2 regions of the Paenibacillus favisporus genome follow, and region 2 is predicted to be linked to the other one. Evidence: riboswitches for the same ligand, from Rfam matches in the RefSeq annotation. Region 2 holds a riboswitch; the other holds the start of a gene.
What was found. A riboswitch is a leader RNA that binds a small molecule or an ion and turns the genes downstream of it on or off. The one in region 2 is predicted to bind cyclic di-AMP.
Positions count from the first base shown of each region.

Region 1: linked by a shared signal. The riboswitch ahead of ABID47_RS07740 (APC family permease) and the one ahead of ABID47_RS32810 (ubiquitin-like domain-containing protein) in region 2 are both predicted to bind cyclic di-AMP.

Region 1 is NZ_JBEPLV010000001.1:1,663,099-1,673,917, reverse strand. Features, by position in the region: gene ABID47_RS07790 (ABC transporter substrate-binding protein) at 1-100, shown strand, start outside; gene ABID47_RS07785 (ABC transporter permease) at 140-1,141, shown strand; gene ABID47_RS07780 (ABC transporter permease) at 1,145-1,999, shown strand; gene ABID47_RS07775 (ABC transporter ATP-binding protein) at 2,024-3,022, shown strand; gene ABID47_RS07770 (ABC transporter ATP-binding protein) at 3,019-4,131, shown strand; gene ABID47_RS07765 (hypothetical protein) at 4,170-4,370, shown strand; gene ABID47_RS07760 (hypothetical protein) at 4,908-5,231, shown strand; gene ABID47_RS07755 (PrsW family glutamic-type intramembrane protease) at 5,454-7,625, shown strand; gene ABID47_RS07750 (hypothetical protein) at 7,627-7,956, shown strand; gene ABID47_RS07745 (phosphotransferase enzyme family protein) at 8,083-9,114, shown strand; cyclic di-AMP (ydaO/yuaA leader) riboswitch at 9,320-9,483, shown strand; gene ABID47_RS07740 (APC family permease) at 9,618-10,819, shown strand, end outside.
Region 2 is NZ_JBEPLV010000011.1:45,871-56,689, reverse strand. Features, by position in the region: gene ABID47_RS32845 (PSP1 domain-containing protein) at 1-50, shown strand, start outside; gene yabA (DNA replication initiation control protein YabA) at 80-445, shown strand; gene ABID47_RS32835 (tRNA1(Val) (adenine(37)-N6)-methyltransferase) at 557-1,324, shown strand; gene rsmI (16S rRNA (cytidine(1402)-2'-O)-methyltransferase) at 1,321-2,205, shown strand; gene ABID47_RS32825 (AbrB/MazE/SpoVT family DNA-binding domain-containing protein) at 2,510-2,764, opposite strand; gene ABID47_RS32820 (HD domain-containing protein) at 3,088-4,368, shown strand; gene ABID47_RS32815 (TatD family hydrolase) at 4,427-5,197, shown strand; cyclic di-AMP (ydaO/yuaA leader) riboswitch at 5,403-5,629, shown strand; gene ABID47_RS32810 (ubiquitin-like domain-containing protein) at 5,900-7,069, shown strand; gene rnmV (ribonuclease M5) at 7,297-7,851, shown strand; gene rsmA (16S rRNA (adenine(1518)-N(6)/adenine(1519)-N(6))-dimethyltransferase RsmA) at 7,848-8,738, shown strand; gene yabG (sporulation peptidase YabG) at 8,795-9,694, shown strand; gene veg (biofilm formation stimulator Veg) at 9,932-10,207, shown strand; gene ABID47_RS32785 (small, acid-soluble spore protein, alpha/beta type) at 10,342-10,521, shown strand.

The DNA of each region.
Region 1 (10,819 bases), on a different contig from region 2:
TATGCCGCTCGCTACCGATCCGGATGAGCAGCTGGCCATCACCCACCTGAACCACGGCTTCAACTCAACGTACATGCCGGAAGAGTATTGGCCGAGATAACGGCCGCACAAGCCGGATAAACACTTGGAGGTGACAGGAATGAGCCTGAAAGGGGTCTTAAAAAGAATCGGTGTTTCCCTGATCACGGTCTTCCTCGCGATGCTGCTTACGTTTTTCCTGCTGCGGATGACGCCCGGCAGTGCGATCGATACGTGGGCGAGGGACTTTGCCACTCAGCGCGGGATGAGTCTCGAGGAAGCGTACCGCCAGATTACGGCCATGATCAATTATAATCCGAAAGAGCCGATATTCACCCAGTTGGGACGGTACCTGGGGGGACTGCTGCACGGCAATCTGGGCATGTCCATGATCTATCAGAACGTTTCGGTAAACGAAATTATCGCCAACGCGCTGCCATGGACGCTGTTTGTGCTCAGCGTGTCGCTCGTCATCAGCTTCTTGATCGGCATTAACCTGGGCGCCATGATGGCGTTCAAGCGCAAGACGGTCCTGGATCCGATCATTTCGATCTATGCGATCCTAACGTCTTCGGTGCCTAACTTTATCGTCGGCATCCTGCTGCTCGTTATTTTCGCCTTTCAATTCGGTTGGTTCCCGGTCAACGGGGCTTATGACCCGATCGTGGAGCCCGGCTTTAACCTTCCGTTCATCCTAAACGTGCTGTATCACGGCGCGCTGCCAATTCTGACTTACGTCATTACGACGATCGGCACCTGGGCGCTGACGATGAAGGGGAGCGCGGTCAACGTACTGGGTGAGGATTATATCGTCGCCGCCAGCATCCGCGGGGTCTCCGAACGGACGCTGATGAGCCGTTACGTCAAGCGCAACGCTATGCTGCCGCTGATTACGTCGCTGGCCGTCAATTTCGGCTTTATGCTCGGCGGATCGCCGCTGATCGAAAATGTGTTCAGTTATCCCGGTATGGGCTATTACATCGGGCAGGCAACACAACAGCGCGACTATACTTTGATGCAGGGCTTGCTGCTCGTGACCAGCATCGCGGTCATTCTGGCCAACCTGGCCTCGGACCTCATTTATGCCAAGCTGGATCCGCGCGTCAAGCTGGAGGAGGGCTGACGGATGAGTCAAGGATTTATCGATTTCTGGCAGACGATGTACCGCAACAAGAAAGCGTTCTCAGGCATGATCATCCTGGCGATCTTCATCTTTATGGCCATCTTCGGGCCCATGATGGCCTCGCTGGACATGACCGTCAACTTCGACGGCCGGTATAAGAGCCCGTCCTTCGCCCACTGGCTTGGCACCGATTACGGCGGCAGGGATACATTCCTGCAGCTGGTGTACGGTTCCCGGGACGTGCTGTCGATCGGGCTGTTCGCCGCCCTGTTTACGCTGGTGCTCGGATTCGTGATTGGGGCGGTATCCGGCTTTGTCGGAGGCAAAACCGACACGGTGCTGATGTTCATCACCAACCTGTTTCTGACCGTTCCAAGCTTTCCCGTGCTGATGATCGTCGCCGCGCTCGTGCAGATCAAGAATCCGGTCATGTTCTCCTTTATACTGGCGGCATGGTCATGGGCGCCGCTCGCCAGGGCGATCCGGTCCCAGCTGCTGTCGTTGAAAAATCGCGAATTTATTATCGCCTGCCGGATTATGGGCCTGAAAACGCCCTATATCTTGTTCCGGGAGATTCTTCCGAACCTGACGCCGTATCTGGCGATCAACTTTATTATGGCGGCCCAAGGGGCCATCGTTGCCAGCGTCGGTCTGATGATGCTCGGTCTTGCTCCATATTCCCCGACCAACTGGGGGATGATGATCCAGCTGGCCGTACAGAACACCGGCGGCATCTTCAACCCCAAAGGCTATATCTACCTGATCTCGCCGATCATGTGCCTGGGGCTGTTCCAAATGGCCTGCATCTTTTTCAGCAACGGGCTGGAAGAGGCGCTGAATCCGAGACTGAGATCGTAAGGGCCGGCGATGAAGGAGGAGAAAATGATGGAACCATTGGTCGAAGTGAGGGGGCTGACGATCGAATTCCCGATGCGCGCAGGTCTGCTGCGAGCCGTCAATGAAGCCGATTTTGTCATCCCCAAGGGACAGATCACGGCCCTGGTCGGGGAGAGCGGAAGCGGCAAATCCACGATGGCATCCGCCATCATGCGGGCGATTTCGGTTCCCGGACGCGTTGCCGGCGGATCGATTACGTTTGATGGCCGTGATGTGATGAGCTTGAGTAAGAAAGAACTGCAGGCTTATAAATGGGAGCAAGTGTCGATGGTGTTTCAGGCGGCGCAGAACGCGCTGAATCCCGTCGCCCGAATCAAGGATCAGATCATCGAGACGTTTCGGGCCCATTCCAAATCGTATACGGAGAAGCAGATAGTGGATAAAGCACGGAATTTGCTCGATTATGTCCGGCTTGATCCGGACCGGGTACTGAATTCGTTCCCCCATGAGCTCTCGGGCGGGATGAAGCAGCGGGTCATGATCGCCTTCAGCCTGCTGCTCGATCCGCAGCTCGTCATCCTCGATGAGCCGACGACTGCGCTGGACGTGATCACTCAAGCTTATATATTCGATATTTTGAAAAAGATCCACAAAGATATGAATATTACCATGCTGCTCCTGACCCACGATATCGGCGTCGTCGCCAAAGCCGCCGACCGGGTCGGTGTGATGTATGCAGGCAACGTCGTCGAAGCCGGCGATGTCTACGATATGTTCAAGCGGCCGAAACACCCCTATACCGCGAAGCTTATGAAAGCTGTCCCGAGCTTGTATGAAGACGTGTCGGAACGGAAGGGGATCCCCGGATCTCCTCCGGATCTGCTCAACATGCCGCCGGGATGCCCGTTTCACCCGCGGTGCGAATATGCGCACGCGAAATGCAAGGAACAGAATCCGATCAAAGTGTATACGCCCGCTGGGCATGAAGTCGCTTGTCATTTATATCCGAATCCCGAGTCGGTTGCGGAGGTGCGTACGTCATGAATGCCAGAAATATCGAATTTGAGGTAGAACCCAGACAGCGGCTGCGGGAAGCGGCCAGAACGGAGAGTTCCGAGGTGCTGATGCGGCTCGACAGCGTAAGCATGTATTTTGAACGGAGCCAGGGCATGTTTGGTCCCCCCCAGAAAGTGGGAGCTGTCGTCGATGTCAGCCTGGACATTCATCCCGGCGAAATCATCGCACTGGTTGGCGAGAGCGGATGCGGAAAAACGACGCTCGGGAGCATCATCACGGGCCTGCAGAAGCCGACTTCAGGCAAGGTGCTGTACAAGGGACAGGAGATAACGAAACTGAGCGGCGAGAAGGCGAACCAATTCCGCGGCGACGTTCAGCTGGTGCAGCAGGATTCCTACGCCGCGCTGAACCCGATGCGGACCATTTACCAATCGCTGTCGGCTCCCATACTGCAGCGTAAAATCGTCCGCGGCCGCAAGGCGGCCCGGGCGCGGGTCATCGAGCTGCTGCAGACCGTCGGCCTGACGCCGCCGGAACGCTTCCTCGATAAATACCCGCACCAGCTGTCAGGCGGCCAGCGCCAGCGGATTCTGATGGCCCGTGCCATTTCGCTGAATCCGAAGATTATCGTGGCCGACGAGCCCGTCTCCATGATCGACGTGTCGCTGCGCATCTCGATCCTGAACCTGATGTCAGAGCTGAACCGCAAGCTGGACATCGCCATCATCTATATTACGCACGACCTGGCAACGGCCCGCTACATCGCCGGAAGGGGCCGCATGGCCGTCATGTACCTCGGACGCGTAATGGAGCTTGGCGGGGTCAACGATGTCCTCAGCCATCCGAAGCACCCTTATTTGCAGGCGCTGCTGTCCGCCGTTCCGACGCCCGATCCCGAAATCGCCAAAGCGATGGCGGAGCTGCCACTGCGCAGCCTGGAGATGCCGAACGCGGCCAAACCGCCGACTGGCTGCCGCTTCCATCCGCGGTGCCCGATGGCCACGGACCGCTGCTCCTCGGAAGAGCCCCAGCTCCGCTTGGTGGGCTCGGAGCAGACGGCTTGTCATTACGCGGAGGAGGCGCATGAGCTGTGGCAGCGCAAGATGGCTGACATCGGCGCCATCAAAAGCGTGTGATGGGCGACTTCGGAGCACTGTCCAGAATCGTTCTTTCAATGTCACTAGTCCTGCTGCTGCTCTGTTTCGTCTCCCTGACGGCGGTAAAGCCAGGCACAGGGCCGTATGTAGTGGTTGTTCTGTCGGTCTGGATCAATATCATTCTCTCCGGCTGCATTATTCTCGTTTCCGTCTGGCGGAAAATGCGGGATGCCAAGCGCCGCAGGTTGGAAGAGGCTCAGGAGCCGGAAGGAAAATGAAATCCGGTTGAACAGGTGGATATGTAATGATTAATGGCATGAATTAATTACCGAATCACCCTTAAAAAGCACGATTCCCGTTGTGGGGAGCGTGCTTTTCGGTTTCATAGGCACGATGTTAAAGGAAAAAGAAGATGTTACCATTTTTATTTAATCACATTAATTATAAACATCATTAATAAATGTCCATCCCCGTCATGACCCGGCAGAGTCTTGCCCCGCATATACAGGTTAATATCAAGTTGAAATCCTATTTAACTGATCCTTCAGAAGTATCCGCGTCCAACAATGTAAAATTTCTATTTCGCATCGGGTCAAACCCCGTAACTCTTGCCCGTATACTCACGTCGTTAATATAAACACACGTATATTCAAGCCGTAGAGGGAAGGAGCAGGAAGTTGGAAAAGGAAAGCAGACGGCTTCTTTTTATACTGATCAGTGCAATGTCTGTTACAGCCTTGGTCGTACTGGTGATTTTGAGTGCAGGCCTTTTTTTGGACCGAAACCTGCGCTCAAGTACGTTGCAGGAGGCGAGGGTGCTTCTTCGAAGCGAGCTTCGTTTTCCTGATGAAGATCAGATTCGCTCGGTCCAGGTGTATGACGATAAATTTATGGAGCCAGAGATTCGAATCCGTTACCCGAATGGATTACGCTTGTCCGTCACCCGGCTGCGTAGTCCGTCCCCTTATCCGGTTCTGTCACACCAGAAAGCCGTTCCATCCACGAAGGAGCTTCGCGATGACCAAACGGAGAAAGTGGTGTATCGTTTCGTGAAGGATGATTTTCTGTATACGCTGCACGGGGACGTCCCGGAGCAGGTTATTTCGGACACGGTCCTGCAGATCTTCAGAAACGAGTGAACAGGGGCGGATTGATTATAGGAGCTATGCACCACTCGCGCCGGTTAGCGGCGGTCTTTCGGCTGGCCTTAGTCCCCTTGGAGGGGGAAAATGGTCCAGTTTTGGTTTGCATCCCCATATTCACTGCCCAACCCAAGACGAATATAAGGTATATTGGGAAGAAGCGGATCTTATATCTTCACAGCTCTTGTCACGACAGCCCCTCAGAATCAGGGTGATGCCATGAAGGAGGAGATTGAAACGGATACGATCTGGAACATCCGAAACGGAATCAGGGATATCGCCGAAGGGGTGTATCGGTGGGTGCAGGAAACGCTCCGGCGCCTCCCCTGGCTCAAAACCTTATATACGATATGGTGCTGGATATCCCTTTTGTTTTTTATCCTGGGCCTGTTCCTGTACCGGGATTCACGCACGATGCTCGTCCAGTATTTATGGTCTTTTTATGTCATGCTGCAGTTTTGGTTTCTTTGCCGGAGCAAAACATTTACCTGGAAGCAGGCGGCCATGTTTATGCTGCTGGGCATCTTTCTCGTCATCCCGGTCACGGCGCTGACGCTGCTCGCGGCTCACGGCTTGTTTGGCGGGGATACGCGGGACACCTGGTCCCAGGCCGTCTTGACCCCGATCTTCGAGGAAGTGTGGAAGCTGCTGCCGCTCGGTCTGTTTCTGCTTTTTTCACGGCGCGCCTCTTCCATGAGCCTTGCCGATTATACACTGGCCGGAGCCGGGGCGGGCGTGGGCTTTCAATTGATGGAAGAGCTGACGCGACGCTGGCTGAACTCTGGCATCATCGGACGGACGTACGGCTACAGTGTGACGATGCTTGGAGGGGAGACGATCCATTGGGATTTTTGGACGCTGTTCCCCGGCCGGTTTGAAGAAAGCATCTTTCCGACCATCATGTCGGTCAGTCATCCCGTGCACACCGGCATGATAACCTTAGGGCTCGGTTTAGCCGTGCGTTTGCGCAAGCGGCTGAGCGACGCCATCTTCGCCCTGCCGGCACTGCTGCTCGTCTGGTCAATCATCGATCACGCCGCTTATAACGGTCAGGGATCACTGCCGGACTGGTTTATGAAAATCAGCGACCTGACCGGCAGCGGATACCGGACGAAAGGCGTGTTCCTCCTGATGCTGGTGATTGGGCTCGTCCTGGATTACGTCTCGTTGAATCGGGTGAAAAGCCGGCTGCCGAGAATGGAAGGCGAAGGATGGATCAACCCGGTGTCAGAGCTGTGGTATATGCTGGAGTCTCTCTTGACCCGCAGGGAACGGCTGGCGAGCGTCATGTCCTGGACCCGGGAGCGCAGGGAGCTGGGCTTCTCGCTCCTATACGGCAACCAGGAAGCCGCCGCGCTGCAGGGTGACCTGCAGACGAGGATGCTGAAGCACTTCCGTGCCGCCGCCGGTGTAACCGCGCTCCTTCTGGTGGTCGCCGGGCTGGTGGGCTTCGCCGCTTATTTCCAGGCGCACGTCCATCCCGCCGACCCGGCTTGCTTCTCATGCATGTTCGATTCGCTGCAGAACTGGTGGGACCGCCTCGGTTTCTGGGAAAAAAGCGCCATCGTGCTCGGAGCGTTCGCTTTGTCGTTAATGTTCGTCAGCTTCTGGCCGGCACTCGGTATTGCCTTAACAGCAGCGAGCATACCGGCGAGCGGCCACGAAATCGCTAAGGATATCCGCGATCCGAAAAGGCTGCTCACCCCCGAAAATGCGATCTCTACGCTGCTTGCGCTGGCGCTGAGCCGTGTTCCGTTCGGCAGGCTGGCCGAACGCTTCGGTAAGAAAGGCGGCAGCAGGCTGAAGGATTGGTTGGAGAAGCTGCTTAAACGGCGAAAGGAGCCGAAGCCGGAACCCGACCTGCCCAAGAAGCCGCATAAGCCGGATGGGGAGGATCCTCCGCCAAAGAAAGAGAAAGATCCCGAGGAGCAGCCGCCGAAGAACGATGCAGACGATTATGTGCATTGGAGCAAAGCGAAGTACCGCGGGGTAGAGCTCCACGATGCCAAGAACGGAGCGCTTGGGGAGTTTGACGGCGTCGATCTGGAGAAGGGCATCTTCTATGAAGCCAAGTCGGCGCAAGGGCTCGACCGCATCCATCCAAAAACGGGCAAGCCGCAGCAGACGCCGCAGCAATTTACAGATAAGCAGTTGTACCAGAAAACGAAGGTGCGGATCAACAACCTGATGCAGAAGGCGGTTGGGACGCGAACAACGCCTGACGGAACGACGGAGATCCCGACGCTGGAGCAAATCAAAGGAATCCGGCATTTCGAGTTTCAGCTGGACGGGGACTCGCCGGCGTTACGGGCAGCCGCGGAGAACAGCTTGAACAAGCTGCGTCAAGAATTCCCGGATTATACATTCAACATTCGATTTGGGGTGAAATAACATGTCAATCAGCGCAATTATCGTGGACCCGGAAGACGAATTTGAACGGTCCTTTATGCTGCCGGTGGCGACGGAATCCTTTTTCCAGAAATACTGGGTGCCGGCGGTGGAAGAGTTGAACTTGCAGTGGGTCGCGCTTTTCCAGGACGGTACGGACGTTGAGTCCGAGGACATCCCAGCTGTCTTGGGCGAAGTGTCCCAGCTTAAAGAATGGGCGCGAAGCCACATGCATGGGGATGACCTCGACCACATGTTACGCAGACTCGAGCTGCTCGAGACGGAACTGCCGAAAGCGTACAGGCGCCGCGGTGCGGTTGTCTACATCGGTTAGCATTGGTGAATAATAGATGATTCTAATCTCATACGAGGTGATTGCGATCAAGTCCGGGTTACACAGACACCGGGCTTGATTGCTTTTATCCGCGCTACGTGATGAAAAGGGAAAGGGGAGAGCGAAGTGAGGCAGTCTTATCGAATGGACGAAGGGGCTTTTGTGCATCACTTGAACGAAGCTTACGGAATCGCTGCCCGGAGGCTTATTTTTATCCCTTATGGAGATTCAGCCTATTCTTACCGGGTGGAGGGAGAAAACGGAACGCGATACTATATGAAACTGTTTGACCATAGCAATGACAGCCACCGCCAAGGCATCCTTCGGTGCAGCCGTTATGTGCCGTTTATGTGGGAATTGCATCAGACCGGCCGCTTTGTGGAGCTGCCCTGTCCGTTTCGAACCTTAAGCGGTGCTTTCCTGCTTTCCCTCTCCGATTGCACAGCGGTGCTGTTTCAATTTATCGAAGGGGAGACCTGGGCTGAAGCTTACCCGTTTTCCAAGCATAACTTGGAGCGTATTGGACGACTGGCTGCGCGGATTCGGAAGTTGATTCCCTTTACTGCCACATCCGGCCTTTCGAGTGAAACGTATGATGTCTCCTTCTCCGAACATTTGATCCAATGCCTGGAGCAGCTTGAGCATCTTCAGCCCGGTGCAAGTCCCGCTAGCCAGCTGCTGCGTGAGCTTGTTATCCCTCAGCAAACGCGCATAACCGAGCTGCTGCACCAGATAACAGGGGTTCGTGAACGTCTCGTGCTTGACCCGCCCCCCAATGTGCTCTGCCACGGTGATCTGTGGGGAGGGAATCTGATGGAGACCGCGGACGGCCGGCTGGTCGTTCTGGATTGGGAAGCAGCCATGCTTGCGCCACCAGAGCTGGATATCGTGGGGTATATCGGGGACGGACTGGGTCATTTTCTCACAGGGTATGAGCAGGAACTAGGACAACAGATGGAGCTGAACCCGGATTTGCTGCGTTATTATGCATACCGCCATCATTTGAGAAACCTGACCCATTGGTGCATGAATATTTTGCATCGCGACCTGGAGCCGGACCAGCTGGATAACGACCTCGAAATGGTCCGGCATCACTGCTTGAACCGCTTGGAGAACGTAGAGGCTTCACTGAGGAATGCGGCGGATCGAAATATTTAGAAGCCTGATATGAATTTAATAGCGTAAACAAGCGATATGCACAGCTACAGCCAGAAATTAATAGATTACCGCCTTTGTAAGCGTTGACATGAAGTTCTTTTGAATTTTTTCATACGTATCTCAAACCGTTTGCTTCTTTACAGCAGGCATCCGGAAGGAGTAAGATTCAATTCGTAATCGTGAACTTGTGAACCTGAAACGTAATACTCCTTGATCGCTGAATTCTGAAATCAGGAGCGGGGGAACCAAAGGGAGGAAGTTAAGCCTTCGTCCCAGGGGTGAATCACTTGATGTTCATTTATTAAGTGTAGGGATACTTTCGGTCCCGAATCCGTCAGCTAACCTCGTAAGCGTTTTGAAAGAGGGATTTGTCGTGCGCGTAAAGCCACGGGAAGGTCCAGCTTTCCTGCGGCTTTTTTTGTTGTGCCCAAAAAGGGTTGAGCACGTGTCTAACGGGTACATCATGAGCATTTCAACTCTAACACTGGCGGTGACAAACATTTATGGCAGCATTGAAAAGACTTCTGATTGGACGGCCGCTGAAGTCTACCGAATTGGGAGAACAAAAACTGAACAAGAAAAAAGCTTTGGCCATTCTATCCTCCGATGCGCTGTCGTCCGTAGCGTATGGGCCGGAGCAAATTTTGCTGGTTCTTGTCACAATCAGCACGGCGGCGTTCTGGTATTCGATACCGATCGGAATCGGCGTATTGATTTTGCTGGCTGCACTCATTTTATCCTACCGGCAGATCATCTTCGCTTATCCGCATGGCGGCGGCGCTTACGTCGTCTCCAAACAGAATCTGGGAATCTATCCCGGGCTGGTGGCCGGCGGATCGCTGCTGGTAGATTACATTTTGACTGTTGCGGTCAGCGTTTCGGCTGGCACGGACGCGCTGACTTCGGCGTTTCCGGCGCTGCACGAGCATACGGTGGGGATTGCCGTCACCTTCGTCATCCTCATTACGCTGCTGAATTTGCGGGGCGTCACCGAGTCGGCCTCCATCCTGGCTTATCCGGTGTATCTGTTCGCCTTCGCGCTGTTCATCTTGATCGGCGTCGGTATGTACAACATCGTGACCGGTCACGTTTCACCGCATTTGCATACGCCGGTCGGGACGCCGGTGGCGGGGATCAGCCTGTTCCTGCTCTTAAAAGCTTTTGCTTCGGGCAGCTCCGCCCTGACCGGGGTCGAAGCGATCTCGAACGCCATTCCGAACTTCAAAGATCCGGCCCCGAACAATGCGGCGAAAACCTTGATGGCAATGGGGATTCTGCTGGCTGTACTCTTCTCGGGCATCGTATTTCTTGCTTATTATTTGGGCATATCCCCAAATTCCCAGGAGACGGTCGTATCTCAGATTGCCAATCAGACGTTCGGACGGAATTTTATGTACTTTTTCATCCAGGGCACGACGGCACTGATCTTGATCCTGGCGGCCAATACCGGATATTCGGCGTTTCCGCTGCTGGCGGTCAATTTAGCCAAAGACCGGTTTATTCCCCGGATGTTTACCGTCCGTGGCGACCGATTGGGATATTCGAACGGAATCATCATTCTTGGGCTACTGTCCATCGTGCTGATCGTCGCCTTCCACGGACAGACGGAACATTTGATCCCACTATACGCGGTAGGGGTATTTATCCCTTTCACGCTCTCGCAAACGGGAATGATCGTCAAGTGGATCCGGGAAAAACCGCAGGG
Region 2 (10,819 bases):
AAATCAGCAAGGTCAAGGAACTGCCATTGGATGATGTTGTCATCAAGTAAACCGTAGAGGTTACTTTCGGGGTGGAAACTTGGAAAAGAAAAATATTTTTGCACACATTCAAGAGATGGAAACACAAATGGAGCAGGTTCACAGTGATCTGGGTGAAATGAAGCTTCTCATCAAAGAGCTGCTGGAGGAAAACAACCGCCTGAGCCTGGAGAATGAGCAGCTGCGCAAAATATTAAAAGGAGCCATACCGGAGGAAGGATCCCCGCTGCCACAACCGGCCCATGCCACAGCAGAGCAGGAGCATGAGATCGAAGACGTGGTGGGGGAAGGATACGACAACCTCGCGAGGCTGTATCACGAAGGTTTCCATATATGCAACGTCTATTATGGACATTTGCGCACAGAAGGCGATTGCCTTTTCTGCCTGTCTTTTCTGAATAAATGAAGCCGTAGGATAACTCCCTACGGTTTTTTTTCAATGTTTTTATGGTTTACAATGGTTTTATGTAAAGTACCAAGGAAGGTTACCCTATGCTGCAGAGAAGGAAAATGAAGAATGAAAATCGATAAATCACAGGTAAGTCTGCGGCCGACGGAACGTCTCGACGATCTGCTGACGCACGACTTGCATATTATCCAAAGCGACGAAGTGTTCAGCTTTTCCATGGATGCGGTGCTTCTGGCACGCTTCGCGGGAATTCCGGCCAAGGGGAGAGTGCTCGACCTGTGTACGGGGAACGGCGTCATTCCGATGCTGCTCACCACCCGTACCGCGGCGGCCATCGAAGGTATTGAAATTCAGCCCCGTCTGGCGGACATGGCCCGGCGGAGCGTGGAGCTGAACGGCTTGAATGACCGGGTTCTCATCCGTGAAGGCGATTTGCGGGAGCTGCACAAGGAGACCGGGCACGGCGTATATGACGCTATTACGGTCAATCCGCCCTATATGCCGCTGAACGGCAGCGATATCAAGCTGAATCCTCACCAGGCGATCGCCCGCCATGAAATCAGCTGCACCCTGGAAGAGGTTATTCAGACCTGCTTCAGATTGGTCAAGCCCGGCGGGAAAGTCAGCATGGTTCATAAGCCGCAGCGGCTTGCAGACATTATATCGCTGATGCGGCAGCATCGGCTGGAGCCGAAACGGATTCGCTTCGTTCATCCGAGGGCCCATTTGGAGGCGAATATGGTGCTGGTCGAGGCGATGAGGGAGGGCAAGCCGGAGGTACGGTTGCTGCCACCGCTCATTGTATATAATGAGAATAACAGCTACTGTCCGGAAATTCTGGATATTTATTATGGAGCTAAAGAGGGAAAAGAATGAGTCTGAGCATACAAAGCAGTTTTCAGGAAAAAGAAGAGGGCGCGCCGGGTTCGTTATACCTGGTGGCCACACCCATCGGCAATTTGGAGGACATGACGTTTCGGGCGGTAAACACGCTAAAGGCCTGTGACATCATCGCCGCAGAGGATACAAGGCAGACGCGAAAGCTGCTCACCCATTTCGACATTTCCCCGTCTATGTTGTTCAGTTATCATGAGCATAATAAGGCGGCAAGCGGACCCGAATTAATACGCTATATAATAGAAGGAAAAAATTTGGCTCTCGTCAGCGATGCCGGTCTGCCGGCGATTTCCGACCCCGGGGCCGACCTCGTCCAGCTGGCGTTGGAACAAGGAATTTCCGTTATCCCGGTCCCGGGTGCCAATGCTGCGTTATCCTCCCTGATCGTGTCGGGACTTCCGACCGAGCGCTTTACGTTTATCGGTTTTCTTCCCCGGGAACGCAAAGAGATTCAAGCGGTGCTGGAGCCGCTGCAGGCGGCATCCGGAACGCTGCTGTTTTACGAATCGCCTCATCGGGTAATGAAGACACTCAAGGCCATCCTTGAATTTCTCGGCAATCGGAGAATTGTGCTTGCCCGTGAGCTGACCAAACGATATGAGGAGTTTGTCAGGGGAACCATTGAAGAGTGCCTCGAGTATCTGGAGGAGCATGCCCCGCTTGGCGAATACTGCCTCGTTCTGGAAGGCGCGGATCCGAAGGAGGAACAGAAGCAGCGGGATGCTTGGTGGCAGGAGTTGACCGTGGAAGAGCATGTGCAGCATTACGAAGGGGAAGGATTGCCAAGGAAAGACGCCATGAAGAAGGCAGCCGCCGACCGCGGCGTTTCCAAAAGGGATGTATATAACGCGCTGTTGTAATGAATGCAGTGGTGAGGGAGCAGTAGGTAAAAGAGAGAGATTGGGTGCATAAACCACATTTTTGAAAAGACAGTCGCCTTTTATAGGGATGAAAGTTTTTCCGAAGATAGGGAATTTGTGGCAAAATGGAAGCAGCCGGGGTGGGACGTCGTGCGGCTGCTCCTCTTCTCCTTGGAGCGGTCATATCGTCTTCAATCAAAAAAAATGCCTCCCACGGCCGGGTTCTGAGCCGAGGAGACACCAAGGAGATATGAAAAAGGTTAGAATTAACAATTTGAATTACTCTTATTATATACTAAAAATCTTAATTTGTCACAGGTGTTGGGATTTCTGATATGCAATCGTGACAAACAATTTTTCCTTTGAAGTAAGTAACATTCTCGGCATTGCCGCAGAAGATGCAGGCCGGTTCGTATTTCTTGAGCATAATACGTTCTCCGTCCACGTAAATCTCAAGTGCGTCTTTCTCTCCAATGCCCAAGGTACGGCGCAGTTCAATGGGGATAACTACCCGACCCAGTTCGTCTACCTTTCTTACAATACCAGTTGATTTCATCATAACTGATCATTGCTCCTCTCGCCATAGTTTTAAAATGTCATAATTCGACAACGTTCTCTCTTTAATGATATCAATAATACCAACGATTCCCAAAACAGTCAACCAGTAAATTTGGTTCAATAACCTTACAAATAGCATAACAGCTAGGAAATCACTCATATCAGGATTCTTTTCCAATTATATCGCCTTGGTAGTATAATGTCGATTTGGAAAACCTTAATTCTGCTTATTTCGACATGTATCGACACTAATTGTCAAAAATATTTCAAAATTAAAACACTTAACAACCCGAATTTCACAAAATGAATGGAGTTGACCTGAACATGAACCCACTAAGTGAGGAAAAGGTTTTTAAAGATCCGGTTCACAATTATATTCACGTCCAGGACTCCACGATTTGGAGGCTCATTAATACAACCGAATTTCAGCGCTTGCGGCGGATCCGGCAGCTTGGAACCTCGTATTTGACGTTTCATGGAGCGGAGCACAGCCGTTTCTCCCATTCTTTAGGGGTATATGAGATTACACGGCGGATTATTTCGCAATTTGAGCGCAGCGGATATCCGGATTGGCCGAAAGAAGAGAGGCTGCTGACGCTGTGTGCGGCGCTGCTGCACGACCTCGGACACGGCCCCTTTTCCCATTCGATTGAAGAGGCCTTTCATATGAATCATGAAGACTGGACGCGCCGGATTGTCACCGGAGATACGGAAGTGAATGACATTTTGAGCGAGATCGCCCCGGACTTCCCGGACAAGGTATCCGCCGTCATCGCGAAGACCTATGATAAACCGATTGTGGTGAACCTCGTTTCGAGCCCCTTGGATGCCGACCGGATGGATTACCTGCTTCGGGATGCCTATTATACCGGGGTGAACTACGGCACGATTGATATTGACCGTATTTTACGGATGCTCCGTCCTTACCAGGGGAGAGTAGTGGTCAAGGAGTCCGGGATGCATGCCGTGGAGGATTATTTGATGTCGAGGTACCAGATGTACTGGCAGGTCTACTTCCATCCGGTAACCCGCAGTTCAGAAATTATTTTGCGCCAAATATTCCGGCGGGCCAAGGAGCTGTACCAGGATGGTTATCCATTTGGCTTTATGGTCGAGCCGCTACCGCAGCTCTTTGAAGACAAACTGGACGTGCAAGCTTATCTGAAGCTGGACGAGGCGCTGATTCAAACGGCCTTCCTCCAGTGGTCCTATGAGGACGACCGCATACTCAGCGAGCTGTGCACCCGATTTATGCACCGCAAACTGTATAAATATGTAGAAATGGACTCCGTCGATTTGGAAATGATCGATGAAATCCGCCGGGAGTTTGGACAAGCCGGAATGAACCCGGAATATGATCTGGAGATTGATTTTCCGACCGATCTTCCTTACGATGTATTTCGTCCGGGTGACGAGTCGAGCCAGAAACAGATCCTGCTGCTCGACCGCCAGGAGCAGCTGCGGGAAATATCCGAGGTGTCGGATATTGTCCGTTCCATCAGCGGCATTCACCGCGGGAAATATCACTTGTATTATCCGGAAGATAAACTGGAAAAGGCGATAACCGATCTTTCTCCTTCGATTTCCCGCATTTTCAAGCTTTAATGACAAAATACCGTACGAAAAGGAACATGGGGTACCGACAAGAAAGGAGTTCAAATTCATGGAACTGTTCGACACGCACACCCATCTGGATGCGCAACAATTCGACGAGGACCGGGAGCGGGTCATTGATAATGCTGTACAAGCCGGTGTAACCCGGATGATCAACGTTGGTTTTAACCGGGAGACGATTCCATCGACGATGAAGCTGGTGGAAACGTATGATTTTATATATGCGGCCATAGGCTGGCATCCGCAGGACGCCGTTTTTATGCAGGAAGGCGATCTGGAGTGGATTGCATCCTTATGCAGTCATCCCAAGGTGGTGGCCATCGGTGAAATTGGACTGGATTACTACTGGGACACCTCGCCGAAGGACGTGCAGCACAGGGTTCTCCGCCAGCAAATTGGACTGGCTCGAGAGCTCAACATGCCAATTGTTATACATAACCGGGACGCCCATGAGGATATCGTGAAAATATTACGGGAAGAGAAGGCCGGCGAGGTCGGCGGCGTCATGCACTCATTCTCGGGGAGCTGGGAAACGGCGAAGCTGTGCCTGAATATGGGCTTCCATCTTTCGTTTGGCGGACCTATTACGTTCAAGAATGCCAGAGTCCCCAAAGAGGTCCTGGCTCAGGTTCCGATGGACAGGCTGCTCATCGAAACCGACTCTCCTTATCTCACGCCGCACCCCTTCCGAGGGAAGAGAAACGAGTCGGCAAACGTCCGACTGGTCGCTGAGGCGGCAGCCCAGATTAAGGGGGTTGACCTGGAGGAAATTGCCCAGATTACCACCCGAAATGGGCTGGAACGATTTGGAATTGTGTGAAATCGGGAGAAAAACAGCCAAAAAAATGAGCATGAGCGAATGATTAAAGAATTTTAACAAACAAAACGCCGAATATTACATTTTTTTAACCACTTTTTCAAATAAACGTGGTTGATTACCGCTTTACAACATGCATCAAAACAGGATATCATCTTTTCAGTGAATCATTGAGCTGTCGTTAAGGTCTTACCTTCGCAGCTTTCATGAACCAGTCTCGCTGAGTCTCCCGCATGGGAGAACGGGGGAACCAATACTGGAGTGGGTCATGACAGACCGGAAGCGGTCCCATGCTCGCAAACGTATTTGATTTCTTTCTTGGGTCTCTGGGGTGAATTGAACGGCTTTACGCCATGAGCGTAAGGACGCGAATAGGGCGGCTCTCTTTCGCCCGAACCCGACAGCTAACCCCGTAAGCGGATAAAGAGAGGTACCCTCGTGCATGACAATTCCGATATTCAGACATCCGGAAGCCACGAAAGAGTCCTCGTAAGCTCTTTTCTATCGGCTTCTTTTGTTTTGAATAAAGGAGAGGCAGTCATCATACTGTTGTATAACAGGAGGTGACAAATCATGATGGAGAGATTGGTTCATGGTGCAAGAACGCATGCTTTCTGTGGGTTCTTGTAAAAAATTGAGTATAGTCGCGTCAAATACAATCATGCATAACTCTAGACGGCGAGGCTATGAAGGAGGATCGAGAAAGTGGGCGTTTTCCAACCAGAGAAGACCCATGATTCAAAAATCTCCAGCATGTCTTACGCATTGCGATGGAAGCATGAGAATTTGCGCCAGATCTCCACTGCAGCTATCGTTTCAATCGCGGTTACCCTGATGATCTTGCTACTCGTGTACAGTCAATCGCGAAAACAAGTTTATTTGGTAGTAGACGGTCAAATGAAATCTGTACAGACCAATACATCTTTACTTCAAGAAATGCTGGATGAGCAGGAAATCAGTCTGAAACCCGAGGACCAAATATCGATGCCGCTGAGCGGGGCTATATCCGACGGCGACAAGGTCGTGATCGACCGCGCGAGTCCTGTGAAGGTGACGGCTGATGGTGCAACGAAGCATTTGTATACAACGGCCAAAACGGTCGGCGACGTGCTGAAAGAAACCGGCGTCAAAGTCAAGGAAACGGACATTGTCACTCCGGCTGTCGAAACGGCGGTCTCCACCAACACGGACATCCGGATCGTCCGGATGAACAAACAAGTGGTACAGCGTCATGAATCCCTCCCCTTCCGGGTGGTCAAAACCTCCGACCCCAGCATTTACAAAGGCGAGTCGCGGGTGATTCAGCAGGGAGCTCCTGGCGTCATGGTGCAGTACATTGAGAAGAAGTACAAAGACGGCAAGCTGGTGTCCATGAAGATGGTGGGCAAAAAAGTGGAGACGGTGACCAAGGATAAGGTCATTGCCGTCGGCACGAAGAAAAAGCCTGTTCCCGTAGTGACCGAAGTCAAAACAGCCGTTGCCAAAGCTTCTTCTACCCCTGCCAAGGTGAAGAAGGTCAGCAGCAGCAGTAACAACCGGGTCAGCAAGGCCGGCGTTGACTTTTCCTACAAGAAGCTGATCAAAGTATCCATGACCGCTTATTCGTCTGGCGAGTCCGGAGTCGGCACACGCACCGCCACAGGAACACGCGTCGCGGAAGGCCGCACGATTGCGGTTGATCCAAGCGTCATTCCTTTGGGATGGTGGGTTTACATTGAAGGCATTGGCTTCCGTCGTGCGGAAGACACGGGCGGAGCCATTAAGGGAAATAAAATCGATATATACTACGATTCCGTCCAGCAAGCACGCAATTTTGGCCGTAAATCCGGCCTTAAGGTGTACGTGATTGGTCCGGTCAAACCGGAGCTGAACTAATTTCGTTTTACTTTGCCATTCTAATGTTATAGTATTATGATCATGAAAATGTCATGCTAAAGAAGAGGAGCATTCCTCTTCTTTTTGTTGTTAATTTACAGCAGTTTGTCTATACCGGGACCCCGCAAAGTACCTGAACAGGCATCACGGTTTATGCCCACTTGCAGGGACTTGGCTGTCCGGCGGCATTGACGGGTATAATGTACTCGAAAGGAAGACAGGAAATCATGATTAAAGAAGTCATTGTGGTGGAAGGCCGGGATGATACCGTGGCCGTGAAGCGGGCGGTGGATGCCGATACGATCGAGACGGGCGGCTCCGCCATCAATGCGCGAATACTCCAGCGGATCGCGCTGGCTCAGGAACGGCGGGGGGTCATTGTGCTGACGGACCCGGACCACGCCGGCGAAAGAATCCGCAAAATCATTTCGGCCAAGGTGCCCGGCTGCAAGCATGCGTTTATCCCGGAGGCCGATGCTACCCGCAAGGGGGATATCGGTGTTGAGAACGCCTCGCCTGCGGCGATCCGCAGAGCTCTGGAGCGGGTTCACACCTCTTATGAGGGGGCGGAAAGCCAGATCGACATGGAGGACCTGATGGAGGCGGGGCTGATGGTGCACCCGAATGCCGCCGCCCGGCGGATGGCGATGGGCAACCTCCTCGGTATTGGCTACTGCAACGGCAAGCAATTTTATAAGCGACTCGCCATATTTCAAATATCCCGCGAAGAATTCGCGGATGCGCTTGCCCGTATCGAAGATGAAGGAGGCCGGACAACGTGAACGGCATGGACGACATCGCCACACCAAGGCGAACCAAAGAAATTATCCAGCGTCACGGTTTTTCATTCAAGAAGAGCCTGGGGCAAAATTTTTTGATTGACCAAAATATTTTAAATAAAATCGTGGATGCGGCCGGGCTCGATTCCACGAAGGGTGCCCTGGAGATCGGTCCCGGCATCGGCGCCCTGACCGAGAAGCTGGCCCAGCAGGCGGGGGCCGTCACGGCGGTTGAGATCGACCAGAGGCTGATTCCGATCCTCGAGGAGGTTCTCGCCCCATACCCCGGCGTAAAGGTACATCATGGGGATGTACTGAAGACAGACCTCGCTGCATTGTTTAAGAGCAATTTTGCCGGCGTATCCAAAGTCAGCGTCGTGGCCAACCTTCCGTACTATGTGACGACGCCGATCTTGATGAAGCTGCTGGAGGAGCGGCTCCCGCTGGAGAACATCGTCGTGATGATCCAGAGGGAGGTGGCGGACCGGATGGCCGCCCGGCCGGGCACGAAGGACTACGGCAGCCTGAGCATCGCCGTGCAGTATTACAGCGTGCCGGAGCTGGTGTGTATCGTGCCGAAGACGGTATTCATTCCACAGCCGAACGTTGAATCGGCAGTGATCCGTCTGGCCGTGCGGGAACAGCCGCCGGTTGCGGTGGACGATGAGCGGCATTTCTTCGAGGTGGTACAAGCATCGTTCGCTCAGCGGCGGAAGACGATATCGAACAATCTGAAAAGCCGCTTCTTCCCCACAGAGGGACGGGAGCGCCTGGATCAGCTGCTGCAGGCAGCGGGAATTGACCCATCCCGCCGCGGCGAGACGCTCAGCATTGAGGAATATGCCGTGCTTAGCAACCTGCTGCGGAAGGAAGGCATCGGCTTAAATTAAACAAAAGATGAACCAATAGGGGGATTCGCCCATACCATGGGGTAGGGGTGATGTTCATGAATATTGGAGACCTGGTCGTGCGCAGATCCTACGGCGGCGATATCGCGTTCCGCGTCGAGGATTTGCGCAGGGACGAAGCGGTGATTAAGGGAACGGAGTTCAGACTTCTGGCGGATTCGCCGCTCGATGATCTGGTAAGGGTCCCTTATGCGCCGGTAAGCGAAAAAACCGAGAAAGCAAATATTAGAGCAAACGAGTCGCTCAGTTTACTGAAACGTCACCGTCAGGAGCAGACCCAGCGGAATCAGGCCACCTTGAGCGGAAGCGGGGAATGGGGAACAGCTGAGCCGGCTTATTTCGAAGTCCCCGGGAAGGTGCTTCATCTGGATGGAGATCCGAATTATTTGAAAAAGAGCCTGAGCCTGTATGAGCAGCTTCGGGTTCCGGCCGAGGGCCATTATGTGAATGAGGCGGGGATGGCGGACGCCCTGTACCGGCTGCTGCCTCGGGTCCGGCCGGATATTGTGGTGATCACGGGCCATGACGGCGTACTGAAGCATCGCCAAAATCATGATTTGTACAGCTTGAACAGCTATAAAAACTCGCAAAACTTCGTCAGGGCGATTCAGGTGGCGCGCCAGTTTGAGCGCCATTACGATCAGATGACGATTATCGCCGGCGCATGCCAGTCGCACTTTGAGGCGCTGCTGCAGGCCGGAGCCAACTTTGCCAGCTCTCCGGGGCGCATCTTGATTCATGCCCTGGATCCGGTATATGTTGCCGCCAAGGCTTCGTTTACATCGGTTAGAGATACGATCAATATGACGGATGTGCTTCACAATACGATCAGCGGTACGCAGGGCGTCGGGGGCATTGAAACCCGCGGGAGCTACCGCATCGGCCTGCCCCGGCTTAACGACTTAACCAAGCTTAAGGTGACGCCGTCGGCCATTTAACATATCCGGAAATGCCATGCAAAGCACTTGACCTGACAGCATAACGAAATGCAGGAACCGTAATCTGCCGGCGGATTGCGGTTTTTTGTTGTTATCCGGGTGTAAGCAGAAATGAGCTGGGTTTTCGCAAAAAAATTCGTTGACAACATAAAATTGATGCTGATATAATTATTGTTTTGATTTGACAAAACCATCTTTTCGAGTTATAATGGACAAGGAAAGAGGTGGTCGTCGACAATGGCTAAAAATACGCTGTTGGAAATCAAACGCAATCTCGAAGCTCACGTGGGTCAGAAGATTTCGCTTCGGGCTAACGGTGGTCGTCGCAAGACCGTCGAGCGTACTGGTGTTTTGGAAGAAACGTACCCATCTGTTTTTATTGTGAAATTGGATCAAGAGCATCAAACCTTTAAACGTGTTTCATACAGCTATGCCGATATTCTTACGGAATCCGTGGAGGTTATTATTTGCGATGATAATACCGGCACCCGGATCGAGTTGGAGAAAGCGTAACTTTAATGACAAAACAGCCTTCCTGATGGAGGGCTGTTTTTAGTTGGCAGAGGGATATGGAATGAGGAGCGGTCGGGAGCGGGATAATACTTATGGCAGCAGCCTAATTCCGATGGAACCAAAGGAGGATGTTCATGAGCCGCAGACGCCGCAGTGTCATGTCGGATGAGCTGAAGAATGAGCTGGCTAAGGATTTGGGATTTTACGAAACCGTCCAGCAGGAAGGGTGGGGAGGTATTAAGGCCAAGGATGCGGGCAACATGGTAAAAAGAGCGATCCAGCTTGCCGAACAGGCCGCCGCACGTAAATCCTGATTCACACCAGCAATGCCGGCGGAGGCCTCCCAAGCGGGAGGTTCTCCGTTTTTGAATTCAAGGCTGTGTCCGCTCCGCCCTTTGTCTGTAAACGGAAAATGACTTGACTGGTTCAGTTTGATATAATGATTTGAAGTTGCAGATCTCTGGATTGAACTCAAGAGAAAAAAAGCTTGAGGTTCATTCCAGATCTCTGGATTGAACTCAAGAGAAAAAAAGCTTGAGGTTCATTCCAGATTTCGGATTGATCCCAAGGATTCGAAGCGGCTTGTGTCAATCCAGATAGAGGGAATCTTGA